DNA from 2 places in the Streptosporangium amethystogenes subsp. fukuiense genome. Region 1 is predicted to be linked to the other one. Evidence: riboswitches for the same ligand, from Rfam matches in the RefSeq annotation. Region 1 holds a riboswitch; the other holds the start of a gene.
The links. Region 1 has a riboswitch for cobalamin ahead of bluB (5,6-dimethylbenzimidazole synthase). Riboswitches for the same ligand answer to the same signal wherever they lie in the genome.

Region 1 (4,394 bases):
GTGGTTGACGGCGTCGGCGACCGGCCTGCGGTCGTTGCCGTAGAAGGCCTGGGAGGCCGGCAGCGCGCTCTTCGGGATGGTCTTGTCCACCGGTGGCGGGATCTGGGCCGCCCGCACATTGGCGATCAGGGGGCCGCAGTCGCCTCTGGCGTTGTCGGTGGCGGGTACTTGGGAGGTGAAGGTGAGCAGCGGCTCGTGCTCGCTGGCGGTGAAGGTGTAGGTCTGGCCGGTGCGCCAGACACCGGTGCCCAGGACGTTGGGTTTCTTGTCCGGGTCCGGGGCGGTGGTCCGGGCGCCGGCCTGGCCGCCGTCGCCCTCGACGGTGTAGGCCTGGCCCTGGGTAAGGGCCGCCGGGGTGCAGGCGGCGGCCACACCGGGGCTGTCGTCGAAGGTGACGGTGACCTGGGCGCCCGCGCGCACACCGCGCAGCCGCTGCTTGAAGGAGTGGGTGGTGGCGTTCGGCAGGCGAAGCATGACGGCCGTCTTGCCGTCGGGGTGGCCTGAGACGGTGCCTGCGTAGCGGGCGACGCCGTAGGATGTGCCGGCTCCATTGGTCGAGCCGACAGACCAGCCCTGGACAGCTGCCCAGTTCGGGCCGGTGCCGGTGAAGGCGGGCAGGGCGAAGTCGCCGTTGATGACGGTGACTGGCTTGGTATCGGGCCCTGTGGTCTGCGCGGATGCTGCGGCAGGGGCGAGCTGGGTGGCGTGTGCGGGCTGTGCCGCCAGGCCCAGGCCCAACAACAGTGCGCCGGCGACGGCGGCCCTGACGGGAGTGTGTGGTGACGTCATGATGATCTCCACGAAAAAAGGGGTGCTCAGGCGGGGCGGTCAGGAACGCCCGGCGGCGAGCACGGTGCATTGCCTCAGCCGCGCGCCTTGCGGCAGCGCGGGAAGGATCGTTGAGCGATCAGCCCTGCGGAATCCGCGATTGACGGTGTCTTCCACGGCGGTCTTGCTCGCGGGCCGCAACCGGTCGCAGGTGTCGCCCGGCACGGTGAAGGTGTCGGCGACGAAGGTGCTGGTGTTCACGGTCGAGGGGCCGTCGACCGTGACGTTGCGCACCTGCAGGCCGCCGATGGTGATCTTTCCCGCGACCCGCTGCATGGCGGAGCTGGCCCCAAAAACCAGGGCGTCGCCCGAGCGGACGGTGGTGGTGTACTGGGTCGCCTCGGTGTTCTCGGTGGTCCAGCTGCGCTGGTAGTGGAGCTTGAAGGCGCCCTCGAAGGCGCCCTTGGCGCCGAGCGAGCCCGCCAGCTTTCCGCTGCCGTTCGCCCCTCCTTTGGCACTGAACGCCGCGTATGGCCCTTGCTGGGTGTTGGGTGTGGTGAAGGTCCCGCTACCTTCTCCCGACACCCCTGCGGAGACCTCGCCGGAGGCGTTGACCTGCCCCTCGACCGAGATGTTGCCGGTTATCTCACCACCGAGGTTATCTGTGCTGCCGGTACGCAAGGTGACCTGGCGTTCCACGGTGATCGGGTCCTTGGTGCAGTTGATGACCGCGTTGCCCAGGGACTTCACGGCACTGTAGTACTCACCGGAAGCCTGTGAGTCGATACGGAAGCGGCAGGCGCCGGGATTTTCCGCGCACCGCCTGACCGCCTCGTCCACTGATGGCAGCGGCTTGTCGCCGTCGAAGGCCCGGGCGACAGGAACGTCGGGCACACCGGGTGCGGGGGTGGCCAAGGCGGTCGCCGGAACGAGCGCGACCAGGACGGCGGTGAAAACCATCGGTGTCCAACGAAGAGGAGAGTTCACGGCGGTCATGGGTTCATCAGCTCGCAGACACCGGTCAGCTGGGAGAAGTCAGGGGAGTTGCGCAGTGCGGCAGGCAGGCCCGCGGCGAACTCGTCACACGCTTCGGCGATGGCGGATGCGGCGTTGTCTGAGGGTGCGGGCCGGAAGTTGGCCAGCGCCTGCCGGGTGTCGTCGAGGTCCTTGCGCTGCTGGCCGCCGTCGCCGATGAGGTTCTCCATGCACTGCTTGGAGGTCGGAGGGCATTCCTCCACCTTCTTCTTGGCCTCGGCGATGTCCTCCTTGGCCTTGGCCGTGTCCTTCTTGGTCTCTTCTCGGTCGGCGTCGACGCCGCCGCGTTCCTCCTGGGCGCCGCACGGTTTCGGCTGCCCGTTGGGGCAGGTTTCCTCCTTGGGAGGATCCGCCTGAAGCACGGGGGAGGTGACGGCCATGGCCGCGGGGACAGGGGCGCAGGCGATTGCCAATGCCGAGGTGAGCATGACGAAGAAGCCAGATATGCGGATGTGGTGCATGTTCCTCTTCCTGCGGACAAACGAATCAGGGTGCGCGCATCAACGAGACGCATGCAAAAAGTAGCGATCCGAATACGCAAAGCAAGATTGCCACGCCTGGCGTGTCCCTGATCAGAGGCGTCGCCGCTTTCCAGTCCGCCAGCACTCGGCGAAGTGTCACACAGATCCTGAGCACGATCTGTCGCGCAGATCATGAGACCTGACAACGATCTCTTGGAGCGAGTTGCCGAATTGTTCTTATAGGGGTCAAGGACCCGGCCCGGCCCGGCCACAATCGCAAGCGGTGAGGTGATCAACTATCGTACTCTCGGCGAACTGTTGCGAGGTGCCTTGCGGTCGCGAGGAGAATCGGGAAGCCGGTGTGATTCCGGCACGGGCCCGCCGCGGTGACCGGGAAGCCGCCGTCCACGTGCGAAGCACAGCCACTGGCTCGTAAGGGCTGGGAAGGCGGGCGGTCAGGCGTTGATCCGGGAGTCCGAAGACCGGCCTCGCGCCCATCGCCCCGCCAGGGGCACGACGCAGCGGGAGCCTGCCCATGAACAGCCAGCTTTACGATGTCATTCACCGCCGCCGCGACGTGCGAGGCCAGTTCACCGGCGGACCCGTGCCGGACGAGGTGCTGCACCGCGTGCTGTCGGCGGCTCACGCCGCCCCCAGCGTCGGGCTGTCCCAGCCGTGGGACTTCGTCGTGGTGCGCGACGCCGAGATCCGCAGCGCCTTCCACGACCACGTCCAGCACGAGCGGGCGACCTTCGCCGCCACCCTCGATGACGAGGCCGCCCGGCGGTTCGCCCAGATCAAGATCGACGGGGTGCGCGAGTCGACGCTGTCCGTCGTGGTCACCTATGACCAGGACAGGGGCGGTCCCGCGGTGCTCGGCCGCCACGCCATCGCCGACGCCGGCCTGTACTCGGTGTGCCTGGCCATCCAGAACCTGTGGCTGGCCGCGACCGCCGAACGGCTCGGCATCGGCTGGGTGTCGTTCTACCGTGAGCCTTTTGTGCGGGACCTGCTCGGTATCCCCGTTCAGATCCGTCCGGTCGCGTGGCTGTGTCTCGGTCCCGTCACCCACCTCGAAGAGGCCCCTGATCTGGAACGGCACGGATGGCGGCGACGGCGCCCGCTGGCCGCCGCCATCCATCACGACCAATGGGGGACGAGCGGCCTCGGCCACCGTTAACTCACCCAACCTGACGCCACCATCTACAAGGGGTTCCGGTAGTAATTGCTGTGAATCCAACGATGTCGCCGCTGATCTGCGGAGACTCCTTGGCAACATGATCATGTGGATGGCGGGTCAAGCTCTATCTACGCAGGCAGACCCATATCCGTTGTATTTTCCGCGATTACTACGGGGACCCCCATAGGGGTCAAGGGGCGGCCCCACGGCCGCGCGGCCCGCCGCGCGGCCGGGACCGGCCTGGAGGCCGGTCCCGGCCGCCGCCGCCACGCGCGCTCGGTCCCGCTCACCGGGGCCGCCCAACCCAGCAACGTCAGAGCGACAGCATTCCGCGGTAGTGCCAGATCCAGGGATCGGCGTCCTGGAGCGGCTCCTACACCGCCCGACGCTCCTCACCGGGGACGACCATGTACGCCCCGGTCTCCAACGCCCCGGTCTCCAACGCCTCGTCCGCCAGCACCATCGGCCCGGGTACCGTCGCCCCGCCCAAAGGACCACCCGGCAAGGTCACCTCTCGCATGGCCCCGCCCCTGACTCGCGGACCCCGGCCATGTCCCCGACTTCGAGGGATCGTGGCGAGGCCGTGACGATCGCCCGTCGGGGTTGCGACCGTAGATGGCGTGCTTCTCCCGAACACGGCCCCAGCCCCAAAGTAGGTCTATGTGCGCGGGTCATCGGGCTTCTAAGAAGATCGTTTTCTCGGAAGCGACCCCAAGCGGAAATGACCACTGCTTCGGAGAACACACATAACGCAAGGGTGAAAGCCCAGCTCGGCACTTCCGAAAACAGAGCCGTGCCGCTACTTGGCGGCCGGGGACACGTTCGGGAGGAGCGGGCCAGGTCGGAAAGAGCTCCTTGATCGCTTTCCGGTGAACTTGGCCGGGTGTACGGCATCATGTCCGTTGTGGATCTTTCCAGGCGTCCTGGGCTGCGCATCGCGGCTGCGGCCG
Region 2 (4,394 bases), 1.1 Mb from region 1:
GAGGAGGTCCGGTAGGCGGCGAGCGCGATCTCCTCGGAGATCCGGGTGGACAGCTCCAGCGCGCGCGGCGAGTCGAAGGGCAGTCGCAGCGCGAACAGCACGTCGGCCAGGCCCATCAGGCCGAGCCCGATCGGACGCCACTTCCGGTTGGCGGCCCTCGCCTCGGGGGTCGGGTAGAAGCCCAGGTCGATGGTGCGGTCGAGGAACCGCACGGCGGTGCGGACCGTCGCACGCAGCCGCGCCCAGTCGATCCCCTCTTCGGAACCCGGAGACAGGTGGGCGGCCAGGTTGATCGAGCCGAGGTTGCAGACCGCGGTCTCGGCGTCGCTGGTGACCTCAAGGATCTCGGTACAGAGGTTCGACAGATGGATGACGTTCTGGGGCCTGGCCGTCTGGTTGGAGGTCCGGTTGGCCGCGTCCTTGAAGGTCATCCAGCCGTTGCCGGTCTGCGCGAGTGTGCGCATCATCCGGCCGTACAGGGTGCGGGCGGGGAGCTGCGCGGTGAACCGGCCCTCGGCCTCGGCGGCCCGGTAGGCGTCGTCGAACGCGGCGCCGTACAGGTCGGTGAGGTGCGGGACCTCCTTGGGGTCGAACAGTGACCACACACCGTCGGCCTCGACCCGGCGCATGAACTCGTCGGGGATCCAGTTGGCCAGGTTCAGGTTGTGCGTGCGGCGGGCCTCCTCGCCGGTGTTGTCGCGCAGTTCGAGGAACTCCTCGACGTCGGCGTGCCAGGGCTCCAGGTAGACGCAGGCCGCGCCCTTGCGGCGGCCGCCCTGGTTGACCGCGGCGACGCTCGCGTCCAGGGTGCGCAGCCAGGGCACGATGCCGTTGGAATGGCCGTTGGTACCGCGGATCAGCGAGCCCCGCGAGCGGATCCGGCTCCAGGCGATCCCGATGCCCCCGGCGTACTTCGACAGCCGCGCGACCTGCCCGTAGCGCTCGTAGATGGCCTCCAGCTCGTCGCGGGGCGAGTCGAGCAGGAAGCACGAGGAGAGCTGGGGTCTGCGCGAGCCTGAGTTGAACAGCGTGGGCGAGCTGGGCAGGTAGGACAGGGTGGCCATGAGCGCGTACAGCTCGGCGGCCTCCTCGACGGTCTCGGACAGGCCGCAGGCCACCCGGAGGAAGAAGTGCTGCGGGCGCTCCAGCACCTTGCGGGTGCGCGGGTGACGCAGCAGGTAGCGGTCGTAGACGGTACGCAGCCCGAAGTACTCGAATCTGGCGTCGGCGTCCGGCTCGATGAGCGCGTCCAGGACCCCGGCATGGGCGGCCACGAACTCCGCGAGCCCGTCGGCGATCAACCCCGCCTCGTGCGTCGCGGCGACCGACTCGGAGAAGCCGCGGACGCCGTGCTCGGCGGCCTCGTCGGCGATCAGCTCGGCCAGCAGCGCGGCGGCGACTTTGGAGTTCTCGGGGTCGGTGATCACTCGGGCGGCGGCCTCGTCGATGGCCTGCCTGCGATCGACCGGCGCGTTCCCCGCGCTCTCCGCCGCCGTCTCCGCCAATACCTGTGTCACGTGGTGTCCCTCGCTCGCTCGAACTTCCCCCTGTGGCTCCGCCGGAGGGGCACGCGTCCGCGAGCGATCCCGGGCACGCCGGACCGCCTCGTTCCGCGGGCCCTCCCACGAGGCCCTGGACAATCACGTCACCGGCAGGTCTTCGGACTCACGGGCGCCCTGCGCGTGCCTACCGGCCGTCGCTTCCCGGGCATGGTTCACCCAGTGCTCACATGACGGCTTTCGTTCCCGTTCACCGCTGCGGGGCAGTCCCGGAATCTCACCGGGTTCCCTCTTGCCTCGCCCCTCCCGGGGCGAACCAGCAACGAGCAGGATCCTACATCTAGGGGCGTCTGACGCAACTACCCCAACAAGTTGTGTCGGAAGACTTCAGCAGTCCGAGCTCGTGGAGCACCCCGCGGGTGCGGGCCGTCTCGGTGAAGAGCCACTGACGGAACTCGTCACCGCTGAGGTAGACCCGGCTCCATCCATTGGCCGCGCACAGGGCGCGCCAGCGCGGCGCGGCGTCGATCCTGTCACACAGGGCGATCGCGGCGTCCCGGTCCGCCTGGCCCATGCCCTTGGGTCCCAGCAGGCCGCACCAGTCGCTGTACTCCAGCCGGACCTCGACCTCCAGGAGCGTCGGCGCGTCGATCCCGTCGAGCCGGCTGCCCGAGGAGACCACCAGGGGACGCAGGCGGCCCGCGGCGATCTCGGGTCGCAGGGCGCGGGCCGACCCCAGCAGGGCCGCGACCCGTCCGACCTGGAGCGCCTCGGCCGCGTCCTCGGCACCGTGGAACCCCGCGTACTCCAGCAACCGGGTGTCCACCCCGAGGCACTTGCCGATCATGCCGTAGAGCACGTGGTCGGAACCGCCCTCCGGCCGGCCGCCGACCGTCAGCGCCGCCGGGGTGCGGCGCAGCTCCGCGGCGAAGTCCTCGAAGGTGCGCAGCCGGGAGTCCGAGGGGACGACCAGGACCGTCCAGTCGCCGACCAGGCGGGCGAGGGGGGTGGTGGCGTCCACCACCGCGGCGGTGTTGGCGATCTCCGCGGCCGTCACCATCGGCATCGCGGCGACGAGCAGCCTGCCCTCGCGCGCGAACGAGCCGCGCACGGCGCCGAACGCGTCACGCGGGACGGAACCCAGGGGCCCCGGCCGCTCGACGGCCATGGCGGAGCGTGCCAGCCCCGACAGGACCAGGACGGAGGCGAGCCTGCCCGCGATCCCGTCCCAGCCGTGGCCGTCGGCGGTGGGTTCGAGGATGCTCAGGCGGCCCACGGCCGAGTCGGCGGAGTCACCGTTCAGGTCGCAGCCCGCGACGACCATGGCACCCGCGACCAGCGCGAAAAACCTCCTACGGCGCATAAGCGCCCCTTCCCCCAAGAACCCCCTATACCATAGGTTACCGCCTTATCGCTATCTGTTACCAGTCGGGGGTCGCCGCGCCCCCGGCCGGGGCGACCACCGTCGGCGGCCGCCCCGGGAGCCCTCTCACTCCACCGTGACGCTCTTGGCCAGGTTGCGGGGCTTGTCGACGTCCCGCCCCAGCGCCACGGCGGCGTGGTAGGCGAAGAGCTGAAGCGGGATCGACAGCAGGATCGGGTCCAGCTCGATCTCGTTCCTGGGCACCACCACGCAGTCGTCGGCCAGCTTGAGGTCCACCGCGCGGTGACCGACCATGAGCACCCGGCCGCCCCGGGCGCGGATCTCACCCAGCGTGGTGAGGTTCTTGTCCAGCAGCTCGTCGTCGGGGACGATCGCCACGGTCGGCATGTCCGGGCCGATCAGCGCCAGCGGCCCGTGCTTGAGCTCGCTGGCCGGGTACGCCTCGGCGTGCACGTAGGAGATCTCCTTGAGCTTCTGTGCGCCCTCGCGGGCCACCGGATACCCCCGGACCCGGCCTACGAACATCATGCTCGGCGCCTCGGCGTACTTCTTCGCCAGCTCCTGGAGCTGCGGCTCCAGCGCCAGGATCTCCTTGATCTGGTCCGGCAGCCTCCGCAGGCCCTCGCAGATCCGGCGGCCGTCGGCGGGAGACAGGTCCCGCACCCGGCCGAGGTGCAGCGCGAGCAGCGCGAAGGCCACGGCGGTCGAGGTGAACGCCTTCGTGCTCGCCACCGAGACCTCGGGACCCGCGTGCAGGTAGACGCCGCCGTCGCACTCGCGGGCGATCGCGCTGCCCACGGTGTTGACGATGCCGAGCACCCGGCCGCCCTTGCGCTTGAGCTCCTGGACGGCGGCGAGGGTGTCATAGGTCTCCCCCGACTGGCTGATCGCCACGTACAGGGTGTCCGCCTCCACCACCGGGCTGCGGTAGCGGAACTCGCTGGCCGGCTCCGCGTCGGCCGGGATGCGCGCCAGCTCCTCGATGAGCTGCGCGCCGATCTGGCCCGAGTAGTACGCGGAACCACAGCCGATGATCTTCACCCGACGGAATGAGCGGGTCTCCCGCGCGTCCATGTTGAGGCCGCCCAGGTGGGCGATGTGGAAGCGGTCGTCCAGACGCCCGCGAAGCGTCCTGGCCACGGTGTCGGGCTGCTCGGAGATCTCCTTGAGCAGGTAGTGCTCGTAGCCGCCCGTGTCGTAGTGCCCCGCCTCCCAGTCGACGGTCAGCGTCTCCTTGGCCGTCTCCCGCGCGTCGCTGGCGAAGGTGTTGAACCCGTCCGCCTTGAGCACGGCGATCTCGCCGTCCTCCAGGTGGACCACCTGGCGGGTGTAGCGGACCAGCGCGGCGACGTCGGAGGCGGCGAACATCTCCTTCTCCCCGATGCCCAGCACGATGGGGCTCCCGTTGCGGGCCACCACCACCTCACCGGGGCGCTCGGAGTCGATCACCGCGATGCCGTACGTGCCGACGACCCGCTTGAGCGCGGTCCGGACGGCCTCCTCCAGAGAGT

Region 2: it holds a riboswitch for cobalamin, as region 1 does, so the genes downstream of both, ACFQVD_RS04095 (ribonucleoside-diphosphate reductase subunit alpha) here and bluB (5,6-dimethylbenzimidazole synthase) in region 1, are expected to answer to the same signal.

What each region holds. Positions count from the first base shown of each region.
Region 1 is NZ_JBHTEE010000001.1:2,092,777-2,097,170, reverse strand. Features, by position in the region: gene ACFQVD_RS08985 (hypothetical protein) at 1-789, opposite strand, end outside; gene ACFQVD_RS08980 (hypothetical protein) at 829-1,728, opposite strand; gene ACFQVD_RS08975 (hypothetical protein) at 1,761-2,264, opposite strand; cobalamin riboswitch at 2,571-2,769, shown strand; gene bluB (5,6-dimethylbenzimidazole synthase) at 2,800-3,444, shown strand; gene ACFQVD_RS08965 (hypothetical protein) at 3,818-3,964, opposite strand; gene ACFQVD_RS08960 (hypothetical protein) at 4,349-4,394, shown strand, end outside.
Region 2 is NZ_JBHTEE010000001.1:963,601-967,994, reverse strand. Features, by position in the region: gene ACFQVD_RS04095 (ribonucleoside-diphosphate reductase subunit alpha) at 1-1,517, opposite strand, end outside; cobalamin riboswitch at 1,634-1,835, opposite strand; gene ACFQVD_RS04090 (tripartite tricarboxylate transporter substrate-binding protein) at 1,840-2,862, opposite strand; gene glmS (glutamine--fructose-6-phosphate transaminase (isomerizing)) at 2,989-4,394, opposite strand, start outside.